DNA from 2 places in the Acetoanaerobium sticklandii genome. Region 2 is predicted to be linked to the other one. Evidence: riboswitches for the same ligand, from Rfam matches in the RefSeq annotation. Region 2 holds a riboswitch; the other holds the start of a gene.
The links. Region 2 has a riboswitch for cyclic di-GMP ahead of CLOST_RS02320 (thioester domain-containing protein). Riboswitches for the same ligand answer to the same signal wherever they lie in the genome.
Positions count from the first base shown of each region.

Region 1: linked by a shared signal. The riboswitch ahead of CLOST_RS04580 (transglutaminase family protein) and the one ahead of CLOST_RS02320 (thioester domain-containing protein) in region 2 are both predicted to bind cyclic di-GMP.

Region 1 covers NC_014614.1:1,003,024-1,018,620, forward strand. Annotated here, with positions in the region: gene CLOST_RS04570 (response regulator transcription factor) at 1-154, shown strand, start outside; gene CLOST_RS13510 (sensor histidine kinase) at 147-1,574, shown strand; gene CLOST_RS04580 (transglutaminase family protein) at 1,616-2,416, opposite strand; cyclic di-GMP riboswitch class I at 2,431-2,514, opposite strand; gene CLOST_RS04585 (ABC transporter substrate-binding protein) at 2,775-3,683, shown strand; gene CLOST_RS04590 (ABC transporter permease) at 3,696-4,385, shown strand; gene CLOST_RS04595 (ABC transporter ATP-binding protein) at 4,396-5,121, shown strand; gene CLOST_RS04600 (YkgJ family cysteine cluster protein) at 5,236-5,946, shown strand; gene CLOST_RS04605 (phosphoenolpyruvate carboxykinase (ATP)) at 6,210-7,898, shown strand; gene CLOST_RS04610 (ABC transporter substrate-binding protein) at 8,104-9,714, shown strand; gene CLOST_RS04615 (ABC transporter permease) at 9,731-10,723, shown strand; gene CLOST_RS04620 (ABC transporter permease) at 10,720-11,589, shown strand; gene CLOST_RS04625 (ABC transporter ATP-binding protein) at 11,600-12,613, shown strand; gene CLOST_RS04630 (ABC transporter ATP-binding protein) at 12,603-13,199, shown strand; gene CLOST_RS04635 (fused response regulator/phosphatase) at 13,301-14,446, shown strand; gene CLOST_RS14200 (M23 family metallopeptidase) at 14,590-15,501, shown strand; gene CLOST_RS04645 (bactofilin family protein) at 15,511-15,597, shown strand, end outside.
Region 2 covers NC_014614.1:503,463-519,059, forward strand. Annotated here, with positions in the region: gene gcvPB (aminomethyl-transferring glycine dehydrogenase subunit GcvPB) at 1-596, shown strand, start outside; gene CLOST_RS02280 (pyridoxal phosphate-dependent aminotransferase) at 652-1,836, opposite strand; gene CLOST_RS02285 (elongation factor G) at 2,250-4,238, shown strand; gene CLOST_RS02290 (M20/M25/M40 family metallo-hydrolase) at 4,367-5,713, opposite strand; gene CLOST_RS02295 (DUF4412 domain-containing protein) at 5,872-6,585, opposite strand; gene lysA (diaminopimelate decarboxylase) at 6,712-7,977, shown strand; gene rfbB (dTDP-glucose 4,6-dehydratase) at 7,989-9,038, shown strand; gene CLOST_RS02310 (sigma-70 family RNA polymerase sigma factor) at 9,286-9,828, shown strand; cyclic di-GMP riboswitch class I at 9,942-10,034, shown strand; gene CLOST_RS14070 (hypothetical protein) at 10,133-11,404, shown strand; cyclic di-GMP riboswitch class I at 11,614-11,702, shown strand; gene CLOST_RS02320 (thioester domain-containing protein) at 11,801-13,795, shown strand; gene CLOST_RS02325 (DUF3298 and DUF4163 domain-containing protein) at 13,958-14,740, opposite strand; gene CLOST_RS02330 (AAA family ATPase) at 14,920-15,597, shown strand, end outside.

The sequences.
Region 1 (15,597 bases), 500 kb from region 2:
TATCGAGTCTATTTGGGGATATGATTACGATGGTTATGATAGAAACGTCGATGATACTATAAAAAGGCTTAGAAAAAAGCTTAAGACTGCAAAATCAAGAGTGGTAATAAAAACAGTCTGGGGCTATGGATATAGGATAGATGACAATGAGTAAAATAGGAAAAAAAATAATGCAGAGCTATTTTATCATTATATTAGCAACTGCATTTGTATTTATGGGCATTTCAAAAATGTCCTTCAACGATATCCTCAATAGGCAGACAAGGCTGGATCTCAAAAAAGACGCTGACGTAGTAGCCAAGCAAATAAACATGGTGATAGATCAAAAAATTGAAATGACTGTTGTTGATGGAAGCCCTAATGTGAAAATCCAAATAAGTAAGAATTTTTTTGGAGAAAATGCTCTTAGCATTTCAGAAATTATTCTCCCAAAAGGCATGGGTTATGCTCATAATAGACTTGCAACGACTCATTTTATAATAATGGATGTAGACAAAAACCTCATCTTTCAATCCTATAATACAGAGCAGGAACCTATAAATCCTTTAGAGATAGACAAGACCAAATATTATGTAGAGCAAAGACCTCTGATTTCCTCTTTAGACCAAGAGACTTTAGGCTATCTTGTTATGCTTGCTAAGAAAGAAGATTTAAGTGTAATAAATGCTCTTATCAATAGATCTGTATTCTTAGGTTTTTTAATAGCACTTTTTATTGCTAGTATAATCTCTATATTTTTTGAAAGAGGAATAATAAGCCCAATAAATAAACTAAAGAAAAATATAGCCTCCTTCTCTTTTACTGATGATGAAATCATCTGGGAAGAAATAAAAACAAAAGATGAGCTAGCAGAAATCAATCAGGATTTTCTTAAAATGGCATACAAGCTAAAAGAATATGATAAGAAGCAAAAAGAATTTTTCCAAAATACCTCTCATGAGCTAAAGACTCCACTTATGTCTATTCAAGGATATGCAGAGGCTATCAAGGACAAGGTAATGGATGAGAGCATGGTTGATGAAGGTCTGGATATAATAATAGATGAAAGTAAGAAGCTTAGAGATACAGTTAACTCAATTGTTTACCTTAGTAAAATGGAAAATCTTATGAGTGAGGAAAAGTCCATTAGAATAAATCTCTGGGAAGCTGTAGAAGAGATAATAATAAGGCTTACACTTCTAGCCAAAGAGAAAAATATAACCTTTAAGAATAATATTGCTCACTATATTGTGGTTAGAACTAGTGATGATAGATTAGACAGAGTTTTTTCAAATATACTTTCAAATGCCTTAAGATATGCAAAATCTCAAATATCTATTGAATCCTTTGAAATCGAAACTGGTCATATAATAATAAAAATTCAAGATGATGGACGAGGCTTTGAAAATAATGAGGAGCTGTATATATTTGACAGATTTTACAAAGGTAAAGGAGGCAACACTGGACTTGGACTATCTATAGTAAAAAGCATTGCAGAGTCAAATGGCTGGGGACTCAAGGCTTATAATGCAGATGAAGGTGGAGCTGTAGTAGAAATTGTGATACCACCACTTAGAGATAAAGATGTAAACTAAAAAAAGGATTGTCTGATATTTCCAGACAGTCCTTTTTTTACTTATATTTCAGAGGTTTTAGTATACTGATTTGAGGATTTTATAGTAGCTATAGGAGCTTTTGAAGCGCTGTAGGCTGCATCTACTGTAGTATCAACTATAATCCAGTTTCCGTCAATAAACACTTCGTTCCATGCATGGTATTCATTTACTAAGGTAGAGCTACCTTTTACTACCTTGGCGGGAATCCCTTGGCTTCTTAGCATAGAAGCAAATAAAACACTGTAGTCATAGCAAATACCTGACTTTGATTCATAAATTTTTTCTATATCAGGCATATATCCTGGTTTAACTGTAGCTGCTTTATTATAATCATAGCTATAATTTTTAATAACATAATTGTATATAGCATCAAATTTTTCTTTATCAGTTTGAAGATTTTTTGTGAGCTCTTCAGCTTTTTTTATTGCCATCATTTGCTCACTCCAGTTAACAGTAGCAGTTGAAACAAGGTACATAGCTGTATCATCTGCTATATAAGCGTCGATTTTTTGAGTGTATACTGATTTATAGCTATTCCCTGATGTGTTTTGCATTATTTTTATAGTGTAGCTTCCGTTGTCGTAAATTAAAGGGAAGCTTTGAGCTGTATTAGCAGCTAAATCAAAATATTGTTTTTGCCCATCTTTTTCAATTGCTAATTTATATTTAGATTGATAATTTGTAGAGTAATTGACTTTGATTATTCCTTTAGCAACATCGCTCTCGTCTATTATCTTTGCATCTGCATGAGCTAGATTGGGAAAGGTTACACTAGCAATCGATAAAGCAATTAATAAATACTGTTTTAAATTTTTTTTCATAATAAAAACTCCTTTTCGGTAGCTAGGCTGCCAACCAGTTACGGTAAGGCCCTATAGCTTTGCGTCATAGCATTTCTACTACTTTGCCATTGTCGTGAGGAGAGATCTAATAGATCAATCGCACGTAAAAACAATTTACTATTTATATTCTTATTATACCAAAATTTTCAAGTAAATAACATTACATTTAGATTAAAACGTAAAAAATATTTAAAAAAATATTTTAATATTAAAATATAAAAAAATAAAACTAACTAAAACTAACTCAACCTAACTATTTATTGACAATTATAAAAACTCAAATTAAACTTAAGATAAGAAATCCGAATATTTATACATATTAAGGGGGAATTTATTTATGAAAAAAAGAAATCTATTTTTTAAAGAAACCTGCTTGGCTTTACTTATGGTATTTGCACTTATGCTTAGCGGATGTACTTCTACGCCTGAAGCTGAGCCTGCACCTGAGCAAGCCAATCAAGAGGTGACAACACCTGAAAATCCAGATATAATATTAGCAACGACAACTAGTACTCAAGATTCTGGGTTACTAGATGTACTCATACCTATGTTTGAAGAGCAAACTGGATATAGAGTAAAAACAATTGCTGTAGGAACGGGTCAAGCGCTTGCTATGGGAGAAAAGGGTGAAGCAGACGTGCTTCTTACTCATGCTCCAGCATCAGAGAAGCCTCTAGTAGAAAGTGGAGCTGTTACTAATTATCAGCTTGTAATGCATAATGATTTCATATTGGTTGGACCATCAAGTGACCCTGCTAAGGTTAAAGACCTAAAATCAGTAGCAGATGCTTTTAAGTCAATATCTGAAACTTCATCTATATTTGTATCAAGAGGAGACGATTCAGGAACCGACAAAAAAGAAAAAGGAATATGGAAAGATATTAATATTCCAAATGAAGGTTCATGGTATCAAGAAACAGGACAAGGAATGGGACAAACTTTAAATATTGCTTCCCAGAAGGAAGGCTATACTTTGACTGATAGAGCTACATTTTTAGCTCAAAAGGATAATCTACAATTAGAGATAGCTGTTCAAGGTGAAAAATCATTGTTAAACATATATCATGTAATGCAAGTGAATGAAGAAAAATTCCCTAAAGTGAATGCTGATGGAGCTAAAGCCTTTGTGGAGTTTATGATAGATTCAAAAACTCAGGATATAATTGGAGAGTTTGGCATGGATGAATATGGTGAGCCACTATTCTTTAAGGATGCAGGAAAAACAGAGGAAGAAATAGGAAAATAAGGCTGTGATTTAATGGATTTGATTATTGAGGGACTTAAAAAAGCGATAAATATGATATTAACGGGTGATCCTGAGGTACTTAGGATCACTCTTTTAACTCTGCAAGTATCTGGAACAGCCACGCTTATAAGCTTGATTATAGGGATACCCTTTGGAACGGTGCTGGCATTAAAAAGATTCCCTGGCAGAGATTTTTTAATGAGTATAGTAAACACAGGAATGGGAATGCCACCAGTAGTTGCTGGATTATGGATTTCTATTTTGCTATGGCGCTCGGGACCTTTAGGCTCACTTAATCTTATTTATACTCCAACTGCAATAATAATTGCTCAAGCGGTGATTGCTTCACCTATAGTAGTAGGACTTACTAGTGCTGCTATTTCTCAAGTAGATCCAAAGCTTAGACTTCAAATCAAAGCTTTGGGAGCAACTAAGTTACAGTATTTATGGTTTTTACTAAAAGAAGCTAGATTTTCTCTGCTTGCTGCTGTGATTGCTGGATTTGGAGCCGTTGTTTCAGAGGTAGGAGCATCAATGATGGTGGGGGGGAATGTAAAAGGATTATCTAGAGTTCTTACTACGGCAACGGTTATGGAAGTATCAAAAGGGAACTTTGATGTAGCAATAGCTCTTAGCGCTATTTTAGTTCTAGTTTCTTATTTGACTACATTATGGCTTACAGTGCTTCAGCAAAAAAGATAGGAGGATATTGATGTTAAAAGCTAAAAATTTATGCTGGCAGCAAGGAAATAAAAAAATACTTGATAACATCGATTTTTCTCTTTTAAAAGGTGAGGTAATAGGGCTTGTAGGACCAAATGGTTCAGGTAAGAGCAGCTTGTTAAAAGTCCTATCTTTTTTGGAGAAGCCTACATCTGGAGAAATATTATTTCAAAATAAGGTAATTGGATCTAATATATCATTAGATATAAGAAGAAAAATAGCTATTGTTTTTCAGGATCCTCTACTTTTAAATACCACTGTATATGAAAATGTAGCTTCAGGTTTAAAGATAAGAGGAAAATCAAAAAAAGAGATAAGTGATAAAGTTGATAGATGGCTAACTAGCTTTGGGATTTCACACTTAATAAATCAAAAAGCGCGCTTACTTTCAGGTGGAGAATCACAAAGAGTAAGCTTAGCTAGAGCATTTGCGATTGAACCAGATGTAATTTTTTTGGATGAGCCATTTTCAGCTTTAGACGTTCCAACAAAAGAGCTATTGATTGATGACATTAATAAAATAATTAAAGATACAAATACCACAGCTGTTGTAGTAAGCCATGATTTTAGGGATATATTTAGACTTGCAAGTAAAGCTATGGTGTTGATAAATGGAAGAGTAGAAGCAGTCGATACTCCATTTAATTTAATTAATAAGTCAACCACGGCTGAAGTAGATAGATTTTTAATACATTGGAAAAATCTAAATTTCTAGATGAGGAAGTTCTTATTGTTAATACAGCAAAGAGCTAGAGATTTATCAGTAAACTTGAATTGCTATAATTAGTTAGCGGTTAGTTACCGATTAGAGAATAGGAGAAATGAGATATTGATAAGTAGTTTTTATGAAAATAAGAAAGAAATAAATAAGCAACTAGAAGCTATATATAGTCAAATACTTCCAGGAAATTGTAAAAGCTGTGCCAATTGCTGCAGCGAATCCGTAGGAGCTTCATTCACTGAGGCGGCAAATATTTATGTTTATTTACTTGAAAATAGTTTGTTTACTCCAGATTTAAAAAAAGCCATTATGGTATATTATCTAGACATATATCAAAAGAGAAATAAATGTCCTTTTTTGGATAAAACCAAGAGATGTAAAATTTATGAAGTTAGACCTCTAAATTGTAGACTATATGGACATTGGCTAAAAGATGACTACGAATCAAATCTCAAACGTCTTCATAAACAAGCACTTGATATTTCAAAAGAATTTAATGAAAATGGTTATGAGGTTTCTAAGGAATATTTGGACTTTCAGATACCATATTGCCATGATTTTATAGGAGAGCTATATGATTTAAGCTTTAGAAATCGATTGTATGACAGGCTTGTGAATATAGACAGTGGTTTTATTATCAGCAATAATCTTGAAATCGATTATGCAGATAAAGGAATCGTAGAGCATATTGCTGGATTGTTGTTTGATACTGAGGCAATTGACAAGCTAAGATTTGAAAACAAATTGACGGATAAGCTAAGAAGAAGGCTAATTAAAATTGCAGAGCATATTATACCAAAAGTTTATATAAATAAGTAGTACACCAAAAACTCAAATTTCTAATTGGATACATTATATGTATAAATTAGAAGTTTGAGTTTTTTTTAACGAAAAAACGCAGGATAAAAAATTTTTTAATTCATAAACTGATGAAAATCTTGCAATGATAGGCTTTTTATTTTCCATTGTGTTATCCTAATAAAAATATATCAAAAAAAGTATGGCACTTTTAAACTAATTGTATTACAATAATACTCGTAATTCAGAAAAAATAATTTATATGGTTATTTTAGGAGGCCGAAATGTCTACGAGAAATCAATGGAATACAAGTGAAATTACCTCAAGCAATACGGTATTTTCTAGAATGAGAACTACAATAGAATCAGCTTTTTGGGGAAATAACGTTCATAATATTGAAAACTTGAAGCAAGCATATCAATTGGCAAAAAATTCGCCTGGAACTGTAGTTACAGATATGCCTGTATACGAGCCAGAAAAAATAGGCTTAGATAAAGATTCAAAGGTATTGCTTTTTAACGATGGGGATGTAAGTGCAAGATGTGCTCAAGCAAGAAGAATTCTAGGTAGTCCTGGAATTAGTGAAGATGAGTATAGTGCTGTAGTTAGAGAAGCAATATATCAAACTAGAACAAAAAAACTTTACCATGCTCAAGCCTGTATTGGACTAGATAAAGATTTTATGATAAAAGCTCATTTATTAATTCCTGAGGGCCATGAAAATATAGCTTACAACTGGCTGTTAAACTTTCAGGAGTTTAACGAAGAGTATATAAGGATGTATGAGGAATCGAAAGCTATAGGTAACGAAGGGGACATCTATGTTTTTTCAGATCCAGACTGGAAAAATGAAAATTATCCTGTTGGGCTTACAATATTTGATCCAAACCACAATTGCGCAGCGCTTTTAGGTATGAGATATTTTGGAGAGCATAAAAAAGGAACTTTAACCTTGGCTTGGGGATGCGCCAATAGAAATGGCTTTGCATCATGTCATGCTGGGCAAAAAAGATATACCTTAAAGGATGGAAGAAATTTTGTTGCAGGTGTATTTGGATTATCTGGTTCAGGCAAATCCACACTAACTCATGCAAAGCACGATGGAAAATACGAGGTTATGGTGCTTCATGACGATGCATTTGTAATTTCAGTTGAAGATGGCTCCTCTGTTGCACTTGAGCCTTCATATTTTGATAAAACTCAGGATTATCCTGCTGGCTGTGACGATAATAAATATCTAATTACAGCTCAAAATTGTGGAGTTACGATAGATGATAAAGGTAATAAAACCTTAGTAACTGAAGATATAAGAAACGGTAACGGAAGAGCAATAAAATCAAAGCTTTGGACTACTAATAGATTAGATAAGTTTGAAAATCCAGTAAATGCTATATTTTGGATTATGAAGGACGAAACATTACCTCCAGTACTTAAGCTTACTGATAATATATTAGCTGCTACTATGGGAGCAACTCTTGCAACAAAAAGAAGCAGTGCAGAAAGGTTACTACAAGGAGTAGACCCAGATGCTTTAGTTATTGAGCCATATGCCAATCCTTTTAGAACCTATCCTTTATCAGATGATTACCTTAAATTTAAAGAGCTATTTGAAAAGAGAGCTGTTGAGTGCTATATTATTAATACGGGTAGCTTTATGGGCAAGAAAATTCCTAAAGAAATAACCTTGGGGATATTAGAGGATATAGTAGATAATAAAGCGAATTTTGTTTCTTGGAATGAAATCTTTGGTATGCAGATACAAGAACTTGCTGGATTTATTCCTAATCTTTCGGATAAAAAATACTTAGAGGCACTAAATAACAGAATTCAAGATAGGATAAACTTTATTAAGAATAAAGAAATCGAACTATGCGGAAGGGATGCTCTGCCAAAAGAGGCTCTTGAAGCTTTAGTAAAAATGAAAGAGAGCATATATTCTCATATAGATTTAAAACATGTAGTAAATATATAAGTTGTTAATTTTATATCTAATTATTGTATTTCCTATTGAAATGAATAATTATTCGGTGTATAATTAAATTAACCGCAGAATGAAGCTGCAAAGATTTTAATTAATACTTTAAAATCAAGCCATGAAGGCTATTGTATTTTTATAATACTTTAGTGTTCATGGCTTTTTTATGCTTTTTACTAATAATAAATTTAGGAGGGTTATCGTGAAGAAAATAGCAATTTCACTATTATGTATTACTATGCTAGCATCTAGCTTGTTACTTGGAGGTTGTAGTAGTAAGCAAGCAGAAAATTCACAATCTGAGGAAAAAGAAGCGAAAAAAGAGCTAGTGCTAGCTCTAGGCTCAGAGCCAGATGGTGGGTTTGATCCTATAAACGGATGGGGAAGATATGGCTCGCCTCTTTTCCAAAGCACACTTTTAAAAAGAGATCAAGATATGAATATAATAAATGATTTAGCAACTGGTTACGAGGTGAGTGAAGATGGCTTAACTTGGACAGTGAGTATAAGAGAGGATGCTAAATTTTCTGATGGACAGCCACTTACATCCGAAGATGTTGTTTTTACTTTCGAAAAGTTAATGGAATCATCATCAACAGTTGATTTAACATTTGTAGATTCAGTTACAAGTAAAAGTGATTTTTCTTTAGAATTTAAACTTAAATCACCACGCTCGACATTTATATCAAATTTAATTGCAACTGGTATTGTTCCAAAAAAATCTTATACTAGTGAATATTATCAAAATCCTATAGGGTCAGGGCCACTAGTTCTTGTTCAGTGGGATAAGGGACAGCAGATAATAGTTAAACCAAATGAGAATTATTATGGACAAAAACCTAATTTCGATAAAATTACATTTTTATTTTTAGAAGAAGATGCTGCTTTTGCTGCAGCAAAGGCAGGTCAGCTTGACATGACAGCTATACCTCCAAGCTATGCATCTCAAAAAATAGAGGGAATGAAGCTTACTGAGGTTTCAAGTGTAGACAATAGAGGAATAATGTTTCCTACAGTAAAAAGTGGGGAAGTTGATGCAGATTCAAATCCAATCGGAAATGATGTTACCTCTGATTTAGCTATTCGACAAGCAATCAATGTTGCCCTTGATAGACAGGCGATAGTAGATGGTGTATTAGAAGGCTATGGAACTAAAGCGTATAGTATTTGTGACAAGATGCCATGGTGGAATGAAGAAACTGTAACGACAGATAATGATGTTGATTTAGCAAAGAAGATATTAGCTGACGGTGGATGGATAGATGCTGATGGCGATGGAATTTTGGAAAAAGACAACATTAAAGCTGAATTTAACCTAGTATACCCATCAGGGGATCAGCTAAGACAGTCGCTTGCTATGGTAGTAGCGGACATGGTTAAACCAATAGGAATAAATATAGTAATAGAGGCTAAAACTTGGGATGAAATAGAAGCAGTTTTACATAAAGATGCGATACTCATGGGATGGGGAAGTCAAGACCCTCTTGAGATGTACAATGTCTACTCAAGCAAGATGAAGGGAGTTGAGTGGTACAATCCTGGCTACTACGAAAATCAAAAAGTAGATGAGTATATGGAAAAAGCTCTTCAAGCCAGAAGTGAAGAAGAAGCAAATGAATACTGGAAAAAAGCACAATGGGATGGTGAAACTGGCCTTAGCGGTAAAGGGGACATTCCTTGGGTTTGGCTAGTTAATAGAAGTCATTTGTATTTAGTTAATGATAAGCTTGATATTGGAAAGCAACAAATACAGCCACATGGACATGGCTGGCCGTTAACCAGCAATATAGAGCAGTGGAAATGGATAGATTAGCTGAAAGGACAATATTATGAATAATAACTCTGTCTTAACCTTTATTATAAAAAAAGTGATTAGATTTACAAGTCTATTATTCGCATTATGCGCATTATCATTTGTACTTATTTCGAATTCTCCTATTGATCCGGTTAAGGCATATATTGGGGCTGACATGATGAATGTCGGCCCTGAGCAAAGAGCTAAGATTGAGCAATATTGGGGACTAGATAAGCCAGCTCATGAGCAATTTCTCTCATGGGCTAGCGCCGTAGCTAGAGGAGATTTAGGAGATTCAAAAATATATAGAAGACCAGTAATAGAAATTATTTCTGAAAGATTTGCAGCATCACTACTTCTTATGGGAACAGCTTGGACCATTTCTGGAATACTTGGTTTTATTTTAGGGATAGTTTCGGCTGTGAAAAAAGGTTCATGGATAGATAAGGTAATTAAATGGTATTGCTTTATTCTTGCATCTACCCCTACATTTTGGCTTGGACTTTTGCTTCTAATAGTCTTTGTAGTATGGCTGGGAATTCTTCCTATAGGGCTTGCAGTTCCTGCTGGAGTTTTGAAAACAGATGTAACACTTGCTGACAAGTTCATGCACTTTATACTTCCGGCTCTCACCCTTAGTATTTTAGGAGTGGCAAATATGGCAATGCATACTAGAACAAAGCTAATAGAGGTACTTAATAGTGACTATGTTTTATTTGCAAAAGCCAGAGGAGAAAGCGACTGGGAAATTGTAAAAAATCATGGTATAAGAAATATTGCTCTTCCTGCTATTACACTTCAGTTTGCTTATTTTGGAGAGCTATTTGGTGGCTCTATACTGGCAGAAAAAATATTTTCCTATCCAGGATTAGGCTCAGCCATAACAGAAGCAGGACTAAGAGGGGATGTACCTCTGCTTTTAGGAATAGTGCTGTTTTCAGCAATATTTGTATTTAGTGGCAACCTAATAGCAGATATTTTGTACAAGGTTGTAGATCCAAGAATGAGGGGGATTAGTGCATCATGAGTGATTATGCAATAAATACAGCAAACAAAAAAAAGCAAAAACAAAAATTCACTATTAATAGAAGGCAGTATACTTTTGGAGTAATTGGATTGTCAATATTGATATTACTTAGTGTATTAATTGCTAGCTATGCACTGCCAGATTCAAATATTGCCACTAATCTAAATGCTAAAAATCTCGCGCCATCATTTGATAATATTTTCGGTACTGATTGGTTAGGAAGAGATATGTTCACAAGGACTATTAAGGGACTTAGACTAAGTGTTGCTGTGGGAGCATTAGCTGCAACAATAAGTGTAGTTTTAGCGACTATATTGGGGCTTATTGCAAGCATTAACGATAAATGCGATTTAGTAGTTAGCTGGTTTATAGATTTATTTTTAGGAATGCCTCACATTGTTTTTCTAATTTTAATATCATTTGCTCTTGGTGGAGGAGTAAAAGGCGTAGTTATTGGAGTAGCAGTAACTCACTGGCCGACTCTTACAAGAATAGTAAGAGCTGAGATACTGCAAATAAAGACCTCTGATTATGTCAAAATTTCTAGGCATATGGGAAAAACAAGCTGGTATGTAGCTACAAAGCACATATTGCCTCATATAGTTCCTCAGCTACTAATAGGCTACTTATTATTATTTCCTCATGCAATCTTACACGAAGCTGCTATAACTTTTTTAGGCTTTGGGTTATCTCCACATAAGCCAGCAATTGGAATAATACTATCTGAATCAATGATGTATTTATCTACAGGTATGTGGTGGCTTGCATTTTTTCCTGGGTTAGCATTGATTATAGTTGTAAAGCTTTTTGATGTGATAGGTGAAAATTTAAAAATGCTGTATGATCCTAGTAGTGCTCATGAATAGGGGAGAGCTTATGAATTTTTTTAATAAAACTAAAGACATTAACAAAGAAAATAATAATATGGATAAGAATATAGATGAAATTAAAATAGAAGATTCTGATTCTGTTTTACTTGATGTAAGTGGATTAAGTGTTTCATTTAATCAATATATAAAAAATTTAAAGCAAGTTGAGCTAAATGTAATCCACGATTTAAATCTCACAGTGAAAAAAGGTGAAATAGTAGCTGTAGTTGGTTCAAGTGGTTCAGGAAAAAGTTTGCTTGCTCATGCTATTTTAGGTATATTGCCAAGCAACGCAATTGTAAGCGGAAATATAGCTTATAATGGAGAATTGCTTAACGATAAAAGAAAAAAACAGCTTAGAGGAAGAGAGATAACATTTATTCCTCAATCAGTAAATTATCTAGACCCTCTTATGAAAGTTGGTAAGCAAGTCCAGATAGGTATGGACAAAAAAGATGCATCTAAAAATCAGAAAAAGTTATTTTCAAGATATGGATTAAAATCTAAAGATGAAGTTAAATATCCTTTTGAACTTTCTGGAGGAATGCTTAGAAGGGTTTTGATATCTACCTCAATAAGACCAGAAGCAAATTTGATTATTGCAGATGAACCAACACCAGGCCTTCACCCTGAGGCACTTGAAGAAACTAAAAATCAAATAAAGGAACTTGCAAATCAAGGAAAAGGCGTAATTATGATAACTCACGACATAAAGTCAGCGCTTGATATTGCAGATAAAATAGCTGTTTTTTATGCAGGAAGTACTCTTGAAGTAGCTCTTGTTTCGGATTTTGAAGGTGAAGGAGAAAATCTTAGGCATCCATATACTAAAGCACTATGGCAGTCTCTGCCTCAAAATGGCTTTAAGGTCACAGAAGGAAGTCAGCCGATGGCAAATAAACTGCCTTCAGGATGTTTATATTCTCCTAGATGTGAAAATACCTGTAGTGTATGTAAAGATGAAAGACCTAAAATGAGAGAGATTAGAAATGGTATGGTGAGGTGCAACAATGCAACTTAAAGCAGAGAATCTAGGCTTTGGATATAGAAAAGACGAATGGATATTTAGAAATAAAGATTTTGAAATAGAATCAGGTGAAATTGTAGGGATATCAGGATACAGCGGATGCGGCAAAACTACTTTTGGGAAAGTTCTTTGCAGTTATTATAAGCCAATTGAAGGAAGCTTGCTTCTTGATTCAAATGAAATTACTTTAAAAAACTACAATCCTATTCAGATGATATTCCAGCACCCTGAAAAATCAGTAAATCCTAGATGGAAGATGAAAAGAATTTTAGAAGAAGGATATACTCCAAGTCAGGATATTTTGGACATGCTAGGGATAGAAAGTGACTGGATGGATAGGTGGCCTATAGAGCTTTCGGGAGGAGAGCTTCAACGATTTTGTGTTGCAAGAGCATTATCTCCTGAAACAAAATTCATAATTGCAGATGAAATGACAACTATGCTAGATGGAATCACTCAAGCTAAAATTTGGGAATCTCTACTTGAAATTTCAAAAGCCATGAATATAGGTCTTGTGGTTATTAGTCATGAAAAAGAACTTTTAAAGAAGCTTTGTGATAGAATAGAACCATTCGAATAGGAAATTCTATATAATTTTTTTCTATTATTTTTTAATAGGTGTGGTAAAATGAATTAATAAGATTATTAATTCATTTTGCTTTTATGGGAGGTACATATTTTATGTATACAATTCTTGTCGTTGACGACACTCTATTTAATAGAAAGCTAATGCTGGAAGTTCTGGAAACAAAAATAGATAATGCAAGATATCTTCAAGCTGAAGATGGAATAGAAGCTCTAGAGATTGTAAAAACCAATGAGGTAGATTTGGTTATATTGGATTTAATGATGCCAAATAAAAATGGTTATGAGGTGCTTAAGGAGCTCAAAAATAACCCCCTTTATTCAGATATTCCAATAATAGTTAATTCCTCAGTGACTGATATGGATAGCATAAAGCAGACCTTAGAAATGGGCGCAGTAGACTATTTTACTAAGCCGTTAACTCCTGAGCAAATGGAAGTAATAATACCATTAAAAGTAAACAATACTCTTAAATATCATGAACAAAATAGACAGCTTAAAATGGTTAGTAGAAATATTAATAACGAGATGAAAATGGCAGGAGCTTTCCAAAAGGCATTAATGTCGATGTATGAGGATAAGCTTTATCCAGGCTTAGACCTATATGTATATTTCAAAGCCTGTGAACATTTAAGTGGAGATTTCTTTGAGTTAGTTGAAACAGGCGGAACCAGATGGTTCATAATAGCAGATATTAAAGGACATGGAGCAGCGGCTGCAATGATGTCCTTTATGGTTAGAAAAATGTTCAATAATATAATAAGGCAAGAAAGTCAGCCTAAAGATGTGCTAGAAAAGATAAATAAAGCTTATAACGAGCTTAAAATAGATACAGAGCTTGTATTTTTCTCCGCATTTATAGGAAAAATACAAGGTAACAAGCTTACCTATTCAAATGCAGGGCATCCTCATCCAGCGTTACTTTCTTTAGATATAAATAAAGGTAGAAGACTGGACTGTAACGGACATTTTATAGGATTTATGGATGATACAACGTATACGCAGGAAACTGTTATTTTGGAAGACGAGGATTGCATATTGCTTCATACAGATGGACTCTATCAAGGGAAACAGACTCCAAGCGTCAATCTAAATAGAGCTTTGGCAAATATGATATATAGTTATAGCAAGAATCCTTCTGTAAAAGACTTGACGTGCACGGTTTATGGTGAATATATTATGCCAGATGAAGAACTTCAAGATGATATAACTATAGTAGCTTTAAAATATAAAAACAAATAACTGACCTAAACTTCTAACATCTGTAGTGCATAACTTACTGCAGATGTTTTTGCTTTAACTTCAAAAATTTGTATTTTTTTTTAAAATATATTATTATATATAATCTAGGGCAAAAGATTTATAAAGGAGGGAAAAAATCTTTAATGAAAAAATCATATCTTCATACAAAGAAGAAAACTCAGAAATTGACATTAATGATGATACCCAATAGTACAAGTAAAATAAGACAATATGCATTCTCATATAAAATTATAGCAGCGGTTGTTTTAGCTTTGATAATGTTAACTAGTATGCTTACTTTTTTTTCAACAAGGTATTTTTATGTCAATCAAGATTATCAAAATTTGAACAGACAATTGATTACCTTAAAAAAAGAAAATACAGCTCAAAAGGTTAAGATTGATTATTTTGCATCAAAATCACAAGAAATAGAAAGCCGTATTGCAAAGCTTAAGGAACTTGAAAATCAGATTACAAAAGCTATAGATCCAAAGGCTGCTGAAGCAGAAAGCATGAGCGTAGTATCTAGATCAGCCGACAGAGATTTTTATATGCCTGAAGTGGATGAGGCTGATATTAGATTTGTAGATGAGCTACTTAGCTCTCAAGAAAAAAATATAGATGAGCTATTTGATAATATCCAAGGCAAAATAACAAAGCTTGAAAAAATTCCAAATAGCATGCCTACTGATGGAAGACTTACTTCACCTTTTGGAGACAGGATTCATCCAGTAACAAAGAAAGTAGAGTTTCATAGTGGAATAGATTTAGCGAATAATACAGGAACAAACATATATGCATCAGCAACAGGAATAGTGCTATTTTCTGAAATCAATGGTACATATGGAAAAATGATACTTGTTTCGCACGGAAATGGTTATAGTACAGTGTATGCTCATCTTAGCAAGCAACTAGTAAAAGCTGGCGACCAAGTGAAAAAGGGTGACTTAATTGGAAAAATGGGAAGCACTGGCAGGAGCACAGGGCCTCATCTTCACTTTGAAATTAGAGAAAATGGTACACCAATTGATCCACAAAAAATTCTAGTTAAGTAGGGGGAATCTATGTTTAATAAAAAGGAAACCAAAATAGATACTGATTTTGATAAATTTGATACCTTGATAGGCTTGAATACGAGCTTTGTAGGAGAT
Region 2 (15,597 bases):
GAGTAAAAAAACATCTTGCTGAATTCTTGCCAGTTCCTAAAGTTGAAAAAGTAGACGATAAGTATATTCTAAACTATGACAAAAAAGACAGCATAGGATCGATTAAAAGTTTTTATGGGAATTTTGGTATTCTTCTTAGAGCTTATGTATATATCCTGAGTATGGGAGCAGATGGGCTAAGAGCTGTATCGGAAAATGCAGTTATTAATGCAAATTATATGAGACAAATGCTAAAAGATGATTATCAGCTAGCTGTAGATAAGCTTTGCAAGCATGAAGCTATTTTTGCTGGAATCAAAGATAAATCAACAGGGATTACTACTTTAGAAATTGCAAAGAGAATTATTGACTATGGCTTCCATCCGCCTACAGTATACTTCCCTCTAATAGTAGACAGTGCAATAATGATAGAGCCTACAGAAACAGAAAGCAAGCAAACTATGGATGAGTTTATAAATGCCATGAAGCAAATTGCTAAAGAAGCAAAAGAAAATCCAGAGATATTTAAAACAGCACCTCATCATTCGCCAGCTAGTCGAATAGATGAGGCACTGGCAGCAAGAAAGCCAGTATTAACTTACAAACCTTCTTTATAATAAGTTCAAATAAAAAAATAAGACCTTAATAGCAGAGGTCTTATTTTTATGGAGATTATTTATATAATGCGATTAGTTTATCAAATGCTGGTAGAGAATTTATTATTTTTTCATAAGATATACAATAAGATAATCTAAAATGTCCTGGACATCCAAATGCAGAGCCTGGAACTAAAAGAAGATTAAACTGTTTAGCATCTTCACAGAATTTTTTATCATCAGCAATAGGAGATCTTGGGAACAAATAAAATGCACCCTGCGGCTTTACACATTCAAAACCTATACTTACTAGGTGATTGTAAAGGGCATCTCTATTTTTCTTGTATACATTAACATCTACCTCGGCATTTAAGTTCTTTGCAACTACTCTTTGGAAAAGTGATGGTGCATTTACAAAGCCAAGAATACGGTTAGCAACGTTTAGAGAACCCATAACATCACTAAAATCAGCAATCTCAGGATGAACTACTAGATAGCCTATACGCTCGCCAGGAAGTGATAAAGATTTGCTGTATGAGTAGCCTATGATGGTATTTTTATAGTATTTTAGAAGACATGGAACCTCAGCATTATCATATACGATTTCTCTGTATGGCTCATCTGATATTAGGAAAATATCAATGCCAAGCTCTTCTTCTTTTTGCTTAAGCACTTCGGCAAGCTTTGTAAGAGCCGCATCAGAATAAATTACTCCAGTAGGGTTGTTTGGTGAGTTTACTATAACTATTTTAGTTTTTGGCGTAATAGCAGATTTGAGAGCTTCAATATTAGGCTCAAAAGTATCTATATCAGGCTCAACTACAACTAGATTTGCATCGTAGTTAGCTGAATATGCTCTATATTCTCCAAAAAATGGAGCAAATGTAATTACTTCATCGCCAGGGTTTAGAAGAGTTTTAAAAATTATATTTAGTCCTCCAGCTGCACCAACTGTCATTACAATGCTTTCAAAGCTGATATTCATACCGTGTTTTTTTGATTCATGCTCAGCAATTGTAGTTCTTACATCTTCAAAGCCGGAGTTGTTCATATAGCCATGAACATAGGTAGCTACTTCATTGTCTAATATATCTTTTATAGATTCTTTTATAACTTCTGGAGGCTCAACATTAGGATTTCCTAAACTGAAATCAAAAACATTTTCCTCACCATAAATTTTTGACAATCGTTTTCCTTCATCAAACATAGCACGAATTACAGAGCTATTTGCAACGAGTGACTGCATTTTGTTAGAAATCATTTTATCTCTCCTTTGTAATATGTAATATAATACGAAATGCATATAATTTAGAATATTTTTATTATTAAGTAAGTTTATTATAACAAATAAGCATTATTAAATCCATGAGATTATAAAAATGAATTTTTTTATGTAATTTTAAAAAAAAGTGTTTCAATTAATACTAAAATGGTATATATTAAAATAAGATAACAAATCTTGATGATGATGTTATCTAGCCCATAAAATAACCCCCCATTTAGGACCCTTTCCCCGAGGGTCCTACTTTTTTGCAAAGTTGTTGATTTTATAGCAATATATGGATATAATTATCTTCAAGAAGTAAAATTGTTTGAATTTTAAAAAATTTAACGCAAAATGATTAAATATTCTGTCAATGGACAGATTTAATCATAAAGAGGGGAGAATGTATTATGAGGGTTTACGAGAGTGACAAGATCAGAAACATTGCAATCCTTGGACATAGTGGGTCAGGGAAATCAAATTTGATGGAGGCAGTTCACTATACTGTCAAGCTTACAAATAGGATTTCTAAACCAACTGATGAAGCCAAGCTAACTTCTTCTATGAATCTACACTCACTAGAGTGGAATGATCACAAGTACAATTTTTTAGATACTCCTGGTTATTTTGATTTTGATGGAGAGGTTGTGTCTGCTATGGCAGCAGCTTCAGGCACAATTATAGTAGTAGATGGAACCACAGATTTACAAGTTGGAACCGATAAGGCTTTAGAAATTACAGATGAATACCAAACTCCACGTTTTATTTTTGTAAATAAAATCGATAGTGAAAAATCCGATTACGACAAGATTTTAGACCAATTAAGAGAACGCTATGGCAAAAAGATTGCTCCATTTCATGTACCTTGGGGTAAAGCAGAAGCTTTTAAGGGCTTTATAAATGTAGTTGATATGTTTGCAAGAGAATATAATGGTAAAGAGTGTGTAAATGTAGATATGCCAACTGATATGGATGATATAATAGCTCCAGTAAGAGAAATGCTTATGGAATCAGTTGCTGAATCCGATGAAGCACTTATGGAAAAATATTTTGCTGGTGAGGAGTTTACAACTGAGGAGATACACAAAGGACTTAGAAAAGGTGTATTAGAAGGAGATGTAATTCCTGTACTTTGCGGCTCAACAGCTAAAAATATCGGAGTTCATACTCTACTAGATATGATATGGGATTATCTTCCATCACCACTAGATGAAAAAGATATAAAAGAATCCGATGTGTTTGCAGGTCAAATTTTCAAAACTATAGTTGACTCATTTGTTGGAAAGATATCTTTTGTTAAAATTCACGAAGGACATTTAAAGCCAGAATCTGAGCTTTATAATGTTAAGAAAGGCCACAAAGAGAGAATTCCTAAGGTGTTTACCTTAGTTAATGGAGAATATAAAGAAATGTCCGAAGCAAGGGCTGGAGATATCGTTGCTTTTACAAAGCTTCAAGATAGCTCCACAGGTGAAACTCTATCTTCGAAATCAGGGCACGAGAGCTATGATGATTTGGTATTCCCAAAACCTCAGATGCTTGTTGCAGTAGAGCCGACTAATAAAGGGGATGAAGAAAAAATCTCTTCGGGACTACAAAGATTGATGGAAGAGGATCCTTCATTTACATGGGAGAGAAATGCTGAGACTAAGCAAACTGTTCTAGGTGTACAAGGTGAGATTCACGTTAACTCATTAAAGGATAAATTAAAAGATAAATTTGGCGTTGAGGTTAAGCTACTTGATTTAAAAGTTCCTTACAGAGAGACTATAAAGGGTAAATCCGATGTCCAAGGCAAGCACAAAAAACAAAGTGGTGGGCATGGACAGTATGGAGATGTTAAAATTAGATTTGGTCCATCATCAGAGCCATTTGAGTTTGCAGAGGAAATATTTGGAGGGTCTGTACCAAAATCCTATATTCCAGCTGTAGAAAAAGGACTTAAAGAATCTATGGAAAAAGGAATACTAGCAGGCTTCCCAGTTACAAACATCAAGGCTGTACTTTATGATGGCTCATACCATGATGTTGATTCATCCGAGATGGCTTTTAAGCTAGCTGCTAATATGGCATTTAAAAAAGGTATGGAAGAAGCTAAACCAGTACTTCTAGAGCCAGTAATGAAGCTTAAGATTGTAGTTCCTGAAGAATTTATGGGAGATATCATGGGAGATATCAACAAGAAACGTGGTAAGGTACTTGGTATGGAGCCTTTCAAAGGGACGAAACAATTAATTATGGCAGAAGCTCCACAATCAGAAACCTTTAAGTACGCTATTGACCTAAAGGCTATGACTCAAGGAAAAGGTTATTTTGAGATGGAATTTGAAAGATACGATGAAGTTCCTAGCCAGTTAGCACAGAAAATTATCGAAGAAAGAAAAAATGAAGAGCATTAAGAATATATTCAGATAGAAAACTAGAATAGATTTGAGAAATACAGATTCTTATGAAAGTTTAATTATAGTGAAAAGAGCTTGCGAATCCGCAAGCTCTTTTCAATGAAGTACTTAAAATTTTTATTTACCTAGTAAACTATTTCCACTGATTTGTCCTTCGCATCCCACTTAACATTGCCATTTAAAACCTTAGCAATTTCATTTACAGCTACAAAGATATCACCATCTTCAGTAATCACTGCTTTCGAATCTTTGTCATAGGTTTTCTCTGTATCTAAGTCGAATACTACAGTTTTTCCATTTTTGCTGATAGTAAGTTCTTTTTCGTTATTTGAAACTGAAACCTCTAGCTTCATAGCTTTTTCTATAACATCAAGTGAAACTAAAGCTCTACCTTCTTTTATAAATGGTTTTTTAGCTGCTTTTTCAGGCTTTCCATTATTCTTGATTTCGTCTTTACCTATTTTAATTTTTACAGAATTATATTCTGCTGGATTAAAGTTGAGTACTAGCTCAGTAAGTGTATTTGAGAAAGTCATTAATCTTTCTTCAACTCTACCTGGAAACTCTCTTTCTAGAAAATCTAGATTATCATTTTCTGTATGCCAGATTTCACCGTGTTTTTCGGTTTGAGTATATCCATCCATATCACCCAAATGCCAGTTTGTAGCTTCAAAGTATCCATAAGGGATTCCTCTTTCAACAAAAGGAGCATGGTCACTCCAGTCTCCAGTTGTACCAGCTGGATAGTCTTTATTGTGTCCGGGGTTTGTTTCTAAATCAAGTCCAAGCTCTTTAGCAATTGCTAAGGCTTGTTCTCTTACAAAGCCTTTTTTGCCTAAATCACCATAAACATACATGAAGTCTCCAGCAAGCAGAGAGTCTAAGTTGATCATAGCTACAGTATTATTTACTTCAGCTTGTGTCATGTTTTCCGCATAGTATGAGGAGCCATTTAATCCACCATTTTTAATATTATCGCTATTTTTGAAGCTTTCTTCAGCACCAAAAGCAATAAATCTAACAGTATAAGGAGTTTTAAGGTCTGATATTTTTTCAGCAGTTTCAAGCATTACAGCAACTCCAGAAGCATTATCGTCAGCACCTTTTCCAGTATTGTTTTTTGAATCGTAGTGAGCTCCTATGATGATTTCTCTTTTAGATTCACCTGGTTTTACTGCAATAACATTATATGATGTTACAGTATCATACGGTTTATCGTCTTTTGTTCTTTGAATTTCAAAGCTTTGGAGCTTAGTATCATAGCCCAAATCCATAAATACATCTTCAATATAGTCTTTTGCATCATATTCGCCATTTGTTGCTTGAGTTCTATCACCTATTTCGTCTGAAAGCTCAACAACATGCTTATAAGCAAGTTCTCCTGCATCGGGATCTTTCGTAAGAGCATTTGAAAAAATTGGTGTGACGATAATTAGTGAAGCTAAAGCAAACGCAGAAACTTTTTTCATCATATAATCAATCCTCCTATTTGTAAAATAACTTCCTTATTATAAAGATAACAAGGTAAGCATGAACCATTAGCAATTTTGATTGCAATAATAGATGGTTCATAATATATTTACCCTAAAGTCACTTTAATAAAAATTATATTCAAGTAATTTTTTGAGATTTAAAATTCTTCGATTACAACATCAGAAGGAACTTCGAATTCTGAGTCGTTAATATCTCCTACTTTTAGCTCAGTGACTTCAATAGTCATCTCGCTACCATCCACGCCTTTGCTTACCATTTTCATAGTTATGCCATATTTTTTGCTAACCCAAAGCTTCACTTCTTCATTTGTAGCTTTGTCTTTTGATAAAATAACTGCGCAATTTTCGCCTAGTATTTTCTCATCCCCTACTACCTCAAAGGTCGCAGTATCTACTTGCTCATCTACTGAAGCAATATCAGTCATGCTGGTATCAGGCATGAACGATGAGTCGCCAGAATCTGCTTTGAATCTCATTCCAGTTTTTTCAGATGCGCTATATGTGATGAATTCACCTGTTTTTGAATCTATTATGTTAATCATTTCGTCGCCATCAGCAACTATACTGCTTTTCACTTTATCTCCTTTATGCCAAGTTTTCATCTGACTTTGCTGGTCTGCCATTGTAAAGGTCTGTGCATAGTAAATACCATCTTTAAATGCATTTTCTCCTTTTTTAAATAATTCTGCTAGGTCAGCAGATTCTTCTTCAGCTGCTGGTTGTTCAGCCTCTGGAGCAGCTTCTTCCTTTGTAGTATCTGGGGCTGGAGCTTCTTCCTTAGGGGAACATCCAGCTAATACAGATGTACCTAATATAGCTGATAAAAATAATGCAATTGCAATCTTTTTCATTATCACAACCTCCTTTTATACTATTTTAATCCTATGATAGATAAAATGCTATAATAATTGAAGATAAAAAGGTATAATATATAAAATTAAGTAATCAGTCGTATATAAAACTAAGGAGGGGGAACTATGCAAGAGAATTTTGAGTTTTGTTCAGTTGACAGTGTATATCTAGCGCAAAAATATTCTACACCGCTTTATGTTATGAGCCAGGATATAATAGAAGAAAAAATAGATTATATTAAGGTGAATTTTTTAGATAAATACCCTCGTACATATGCATATTATGCTAGTAAGGCTTTTTTGACTAAAGCAATGGCTAAAATAATTAAAAAATCAGAAATGGGTATAGATGTAGTATCTTATGGAGAGCTATATACGGCATTAGATGCTGGAATAAATCCAGATAAAATAATGTTTCATGGAAACAACAAATCAAAAGATGAATTGGAATTTGCATTAGAAAGAGGAATAGGAAGAATAGTAGTAGATGGAATAAGTGAGCTAAAGCTATTAATAGAGCTTGCAGGAGAAAGATTTACTGCAAAAATTTTACTTAGAATATCTCCAAATGTGGAGGCACATACTCATAAATATATAAGTACAGGACAGCTAGATTCAAAATTTGGACTTTCTTTTGCCAGCAAAGACTTAGATGAAGCTATAGAACTGGCAATTAAATCAGAGCATATTGATTTTAAAGGCTTTCATTTTCATGTTGGCTCACAGCTTTTTGACAATGAGGCCCATGTAGAGTCAACAAAAAAAGCTATGGAGCTTATTAAAGAAATAAAAGACAAGTATGATTATGAAATAGAGGATTTAAATGTCGGGGGGGGATTTGGAGTAAGATATACGGCTGAAGATGAACCTATGCCACTTGAATATTTTACAGATGCAATTATGGAAGAAGTAATAGCTTTAATTGATAAATATGAGATAATAAGACCGAATATTTTTATAGAGCCAGGAAGATATATAGTAGCTGAAGCAGGAATTACTCTTTATACTGTAGGTAGTGTAAAAAATATTGAGTCAGTTAGGAAATATATATGCATAGACGGAGGTATGGCAGATAATCCAAGACCAGCACTTTATCAAGCCAAATACAGTGCTTGCATAGCAAATAAAATGTATGATGAAGATACTGAGCTAGTAACAGTTGCTGGAAAGTGCTGTGAAAGCGGAGATATATTAATTTGGGATATTAATCTTCCTAAAGTAGAAAGAGGAGACATACTAGCAGTTATGGGAACTGGAGCATATAACTATAGTATGTCGAGCAACTACAATAAGCTTGCAAAGCCTGCAGTGGTTATGATTCATGATAAAGAAGACAGACTGATAGTGCAAAGAGAGTCCTACGAGGATTTACTTAAAAACGATTTAGGTTAGGAGAGATAAGTGTGAACTTACTAGTAACAGGTGGAGCTGGATTTATTGGCTCAAACTTTATTAAATATATGCTAAAGCATCACGATTACAGAATAGTAAACTTAGACTTACTTACTTATGCTGGAAATCTAGAGAACCTAGAGGATATAGAGGGAGATGCTAGGTACAAGCATATTAAGGGAGATATTTGTAATAGAGAGCTAGTAGAAAGTATTTTTAGAAGATTTGACATAGATATGGTGGTTAATTTTGCCGCAGAATCCCATGTTGATAGAAGCATAGAAGACCCTGAAGTTTTTCTTAGAACAAATATAATGGGAACTCAGGCACTACTTGATATTGCTAAAGATTTTTGGAAAATAGATTTATTTGATAAGTACTGCAAAGAGTATAAAAAGGGCGTTAAATTTGTTCAGGTATCGACAGATGAGGTTTATGGCTCTTTAGGTGAAACGGGACTTTTTAAAGAAACAACATGCCTAAATCCCAACAGTCCCTATTCGGCTTCCAAAGCTTCAGCTGATATGATAGTAAGAGCATATAGTGAAACCTATGGACTTCCTGTTAATATTACAAGGTGCTCTAATAATTACGGACCATATCAATTTCCTGAAAAGTTAATTCCTCTAATGATAAATAATGCGATAAATGATAAACCTCTTCCTGTTTATGGCGATGGGAAACAAGTGAGAGACTGGCTTTATGTTGAGGATCACTGCAGTGCTATTGACTCTGTGCTTCATAAAGGAATGCTTGGAGAAGTTTATAATATTGGTGGGAATAATGAAAAACAAAATTTGGATATAGTAAAATTGATTTTAAATGTGCTAGGAAAAGATGAAACTTTAATTACTCATGTAAAAGATAGATTAGGACACGATAGAAGATATGCAATAGACAATACAAAAATAAGTACAGAGCTAGGATGGGAGCCTAAATACACTTTTGATGAAGGTATAAAGCTAACGATAAAATGGTATTTAGACAATCCTAGGTGGATAGAGAAGATTATTTCTTCAGAATACAGAAATTATTATAGCAAAATGTATGAAGGAAGGTAATTGTGGATTATAATTTAAAGAAGTTATTTTTTATAAATGCTTCTTAGGCTAAAAATTGTTATACGAATTTAATAGTTAAGTATTTTTATATCCTAGATTATTAGCATCTACACAATATGTAGATAAGAAGCTAATGATATAGGATATTTTTTTGAACTTTTTTCCTACCTTTTCAAAAATAAATGCATATTGTATAGTAGAAACAGAACATATGTTCGATAGTTGTACAGAGATAGGAGGTAAGGAAATGGAGACAAATACTTACGAAGATATAGAACAAGCGCTTATAGGCTATAAGGAAGCTACTGCTACTTGGGATAAACAAGAATATCTAAGACAGCTTTTAGCTTACATTACTCCTCTGATAAAGAAAAAAATAAGACACTATTTTGGATATGTAGATGAGGATTTACTTCAGCTAGGATATGTTAGGACTATTGAATTAATTGATAATTATGAACTGGAAAGAAATATATTATTTATGGGATATATGAAAAGAATGCTAGGATGTTATTACTATGATGAGAAAAGAAAACAAGCTAAGGTAGCGGATTTAGTAGAATACGATGAGACCTTTATGGAATCAGATTATGACCATGGTTATTTCGATATCGAACTAGAAGATTTATTAAAGGGTCTTTCATATAAAGAAAGATATGTAGTTGAAAGGCACATTATGGAGAAGAGCTTACTAAAAAATGTAGCTAAGGAACTCGATGTTTCCTATGTCTATGCAAAAGAATTAAAAAGAAATGCTATAAAAAAGCTTAGAGTTTTAATTTGTTTATAGTTTAACGTAAAATAATGTTATAAACTATGTTTTAATATACTTATTCAGGGTATATTTAAAGTAACTAGAATTAGTAATATATTCGTACTCCTTTAGTTAGAATTTCCCAATTTGTATGAAAAAGGCAAACTACAGGAAACTGTAGGACGCAAAGCGAGGAGTCTAAGACTGAATACTAACTCAGTTATGATAGTCCAGCCGCCATATTTTTTTATATGGCGGCTTTTTGAGTTAAGATAAGTTATGATTGTCCCGTTGCCATCCAAAACTTGGTTTTTAAGTTTAATGGATGGAGGTGTCAAAAATGAGAAAAAACAGAAGATTCTTAGCAATTATCATGGTATTAGCATTTTTAGGCTGGTCATTTAACGCTCAACGAGTATTCGCAGATAGTGAAATACCCCCTGAAATTCAGCAAGAAGAACAAGAAGTAGTTGATGAGGAACAAAACGAAGAACAACCGGAGAATAATTTAGAGCCTGAGAATGAAGAAGAAGTAATAGAAGAAGAACCTTTTGAAGAAGAGGAAGTAATAGAAGAAGTAATCGAGGAAGAAATAGTGGAGGAAATAATTGAGGAAGAACCTATTGAAGAAATAGTAGAAGAAGTTATTGATGAAGAGATTGAAGAAATTATTGAAAATGAAGAAGTACCAATGTCTTTAATGAAAGCTCCAGAAATCCTTGATGTAGATGTTCAGTATTCAGGACCAGCAGCTCAGCAACCAATAGATGAAGCTAATTTTAAGCTTGAAGAAACTGGATATGAAACTGAAAAAGTTGATGATTCTCCAAGAGGTAGTGGAACTATTTCATTAGATAATGAAGAATTTATTAAGTGGTTTGTAAGTGAAGATGCGAAGTATCTATCTTGGGAAACAAGCTCATCAAATGTAACAGTATATAAAGTATATGTAAAAGGTGGACAAGGAGAAGACGGAACTAAAGGTTATCTATATGTTTATGATCCTACAATCAGTTCTGATAGTGGATTGCATCCAGCAGTAAATAAGAATGATAGTATCGCTGCTATTAGCCATTTCTCTTTCTTATTTGGATTAGTGATACCAGAAGATCCTGAGGACCCAGAAGACCCTGAGGATCCAGAAGACCCTGAGGATCCAGAAGACCCTGAGGATCCAGAAGATCCAGAAGACCCTGAAGACCCTGAAGACCCTGAAGATCCAGAAGACCCAGAAGATCCTGAGGACCCAGAAGAACCAGAAAACCCTGAAAACCCTGAAGAACCTGAAGAACCTGAAGAACCAACAGTTCCTGAAGATGATGACGATGATGATGATGTAGTAGTAATTGAAGAAGAGGAGACTCCTTTAGCATTACCAGGAGAACCTGATGTATTTGTAGCAACTGTAACTTCTATAAATACTCCTGAAGAAATAGTAGAAGAAGAAGTTCCTCTTGGAGTACCTCAAGTCGAAGAACCTGAAGAAGAAATAATAGAAGAAGAAGTACCACTAGCAGCACCAGAACTTCCTAAAACAGGTGGATTTGCACCAGAACTTCTATATGCTTTAGGCTTAAGCTTAATTAGTGTAGGATTTAAGTTTAGAAAATAAATTTTAAAACTATCAAATCTTATTTAACACAAATATAATTATAAATTAAATTTTAATCGTTAAACTGCTCAGCTTTTAGAGCAGTTTTTTTTTCATGTTTACAAAATATAGAAAAAAATTATTTACTTTTGAATTTTTTTAATATAGAATTGTTTTAGTGATTAATAACTAGTTAATACTACATAACAAAATAGTTATTTAATCCTACTTAATGAAAAAGGCAAACTATGGGAAACTGTAGGACGCAAAGCAAGGAGTCTAAAGCTTAGTTTTAAGCAATGATAGTCCAGCCGCCATATTTTTATGGCGGTTTTTTTATTGGCTTAGACAAAGCAATGATAGTCCAGCTACCATCTAACAAGCTTATTTAATTTAGTTTAAAGATGGAGGGAATGTATGAGAAAGGTGAAAAAAAACAGATTATTAGCACTGTTATTAATGGGATCGTTGCTATTTTCTAATTATGGGATAATGGCATACGCAGATGAAATTCCTACGGCACAGTCAGATAGCGGTGTGACACAAGATGGAGGGACACAAGCACCATCACAAGATGAAGGAACACAAACGCCATCACAAGATGAAGGAACACAAACGCCATCGCATGATGAAGGAACACAAACACCATCGCAAGATGAAGGAACACAAACACCATCGCAAGATGAAGGAACACAAACACCACCGCAAGATGAAGGAACACAAGCACCATCGCAAGATGGAGGATCACAAGCACCATCGCAAGATGGAGGAACGCAAACACCACCGCAAGATGGAAATCCTCCTCAAATAATAGAAGTAGAACCTGCTAAGGTTGAGATTGTGGATTATAAAGAAACACAAAATGTCGATAAAAATGGTAATAAAATCATAGCAAAGGAAGTTGAATATAGCAATACAGGAACAGAAGGTGAAACGATTACTGAAATAGTTCCAAAATGGGGAGATTTTAATGATGAGGAATATGAAACAAAAGTATTTGATTTAAAAAATACTAAAGATTCTAAAGAAGATGTTACGGCGTATTGTAATGATATAGATACAAACCTTAAAAATAATTCAAAGTATTCAGTGCAAGAATTACCTCAAAATAGTAAAGATATTAAAACATCTGAGAAATTAAGAGGAATAGTTTTAAATGGTTATGATCCGAATACAAATATTGAGACTTATAGAAGTGAATTATTAAAAGATGCATCAAAATATCTTACACAAAATCAAATAAATAATTTAACAGAAGAAGATGCTATCGCAGCAACACAGATGGCAGTTTGGAAGTTAGATAATCCTAATAAAAAATTTGTTGATTATGATTGGGAAAAAGGTTTTTTAGGGATAAAAAAGAGAGTTGAAGATGAGAAAGTTGTTAAATTAGCAGAGTACCTATCTAAACAAAAAGAAAGTGACCCTTCTAAAAATAATCTTAAAATAGAAGCGAAAGCGACTGATGAAAATACTGCCGTTAAGTTAGAAAATGGTGAAGTATCAGTAAATTATACATACTCTATATTAAATAGAGTAAATGAGCAAGTACAGACTTTCTTAGAAGTATTCGTAAATGGAAATCAGCTGGATACTAACGCCTATACGGTAGTGGATTTAGGAAATGGTAATAAATCTTTGAGCTTTAAGAATGCTATTGAAGATAAAACTAAAAATGCTGAGATTGAAGCAAAAATTGTAATAAAAGGAACATATGCAGTTGAAGATGTATATGACTTAGTGCCAACAAAGGATAATAAAAACACTCAAAGACTTGTTAGTACACCAATGCTTATGAGCTACAATTTACCAACATTAAAACAAATGTTTAAAATAGAGTACACTGCACCAAAAGTAGAACTAGTAGACCCGGATGAACCAGGAGAAGATGAGCCAGGAGAAGATGAGCCAGGAGAAGATGAGCCAGGAGAAGATGAACCAGGGGAAGATGAACCAGTAGAAGATGAGCCAGGAGAAGATGAACCAGGAGAAGATGAACCAGTAACACCAGGTGGCGGAGGAGGAACGACTAATCCTCCAGTTGTAGAACCGCAACCAGAGCCTACTAATCCAACACCACAACCTACAACTCCAGTGGCACAAAATGACAATGACGACGATGATGAAGATATAGAGGATGAAGCTACACCTCTTGCAGCACCACAAATTATACCAGTAGCTTTACCTGTAGCTACTCTAGCTTCAGCAGAACAAACGGAAGAAGTAATAGATGAAGAAACTCCTTTATCTGCTCCGCCAGTTATGGAGACTGAAGAAGAAATAATAGAAGAAGAAGTTCCACTTGATGCACCAGCACCTGTTCTTCCTAAAACAGGAGGATTTGCACCAGAACTTCTATATGCTTTAGGAGCAAGTTTAATAGCTACGGGATTAAAGATTAGAAAGAAATAGTTTTCGAAAATGAACATTAAATATTTTATGTTTAAATAAAAAAACTGCTCATAAAGGGCAGTTTTTTTATGGGAATAATTTAGTTTGATTGGATTGAAAAATAGGTTATTTGTCTATGAACAGAATAGATAATTACTTTAATACTTATATATTTTTATTGCTTTAATCAACTTGATTTAAGAGCATGGGCTTATATTGTTCTTTAAGCCCAGAATATATTATTTCGTTTGGTATTAGGAAAACAGGAGTGCCTGTAGCATAGGGAGCTATTTCATAAATGTCAAACTGAATGTAGAGATTTCCATCTTCTATATAAAATTGCGGCATTTGACTTATGCTTACAAATCTAAGATTTTTTTCTTGGAAATATACTTTTCCAGAAATATCTTTTTTTATTTGATTTGTAATTTCTTTGTTTATAACGTTTTTATAATCAAAGTCAGATTTGAATAAATCTTCTAAGCTCAATTCTTTTCCAGAAGAAGTATCTATATTGTAAGTAGCCAAGGCAGTTACAGGATTTGCTTTACCTGTGTTCTGCGTGTATGTGGCAACCATACTCAATATGTTTTGATTTGAGGTTTTTATCTCGAAATCAGTAGTTACAGAGTAAGGAACAAACGATTCAGCTTTTGAGTTTGATTTTGATAGTGATTTAATATTGTTCATGTAGTTGTATACTTGATTTTTTAGCTTTAAATTCAAAGCTGCTTGAGTATTTTGATTCTGAAGATTTGATATGACTGGGTATTTAATATCATAAGAAAAGGCTTCAGTTTCTCCAAAATCACTTTCTATCCGTATTTCAACTGGCTGAGGCAAAGAGGCAGTAGCTTTTGCATCGTAGCTAGCATTTTTTTTAGAAGATGTTACTGCATTAGTAAAGCTTTCAGGTTTTTCAATTACCGAGCAAGCAGTTAGTGTGACAACTATGATGGTAATCATATTTAATAAAAGTAATTTTCTCACATTAATGCCTTCTTTCTAACCTTATATGTTTCTATTATATCAAAACTAAGTACTTTATTACATTATAATCTTTAGGACTTAATGATTAGTTACATATTCTTTAAAGAAAAATGACAGTAAATATGGTATGATATTTTTGGAAAGAGGTGAAGCTTGTGAGGGTTTTAGATGTTGTATTTGATAATCATCCTATATTTGATAGCAATACTATTTCTTTTGAAACAGAGGATAAAAAAATTCTAGATACTATTATTTTAGCTGGGATTAATGGTTCAGGTAAAACTACTCTGCTTTCTAGTATTTTCAAGACATTTAAAAAGCTAGAGGATAACAAATTCTGTTTAGATGAAAAAGATACAGTAAATTTACATTTAGATATAAATGAAGATGAACTTGAGAAAGCACCTAAAATGATTTATCTTCCATCTGAGGTGAGATTTCAAAGTATTCATAACTCCAATCAAGCTGATGAGATACCTCTTGCCTATTGTATTGATGATAAAAGCACTCATGATATAATTTCATATATCAAGCAGGCTTTTGATAAGCAGATTTTTTCGAATCCAGAAACAACGGTAGGAAAGAGTATAGATGCAGTGTGCGATGAAATAAATTCTATTTTTTCAATTCTAGATATGGATGTTTATTTGGTAGGAATTAAAGACCCTAAAACCAAGATGCCGCTGTTTAGAAATGAGTCAGGAGTAGAGTTTGATATTAACGGGCTTTCATCTGGAGAGAAACAGCTGTTTATTAGGCTTTTATCTCTTAAATCTCTAGAGCCTGAAGGTTGTGTGATTTTGATAGATGAGCCAGAGATTTCGCTTCATCCA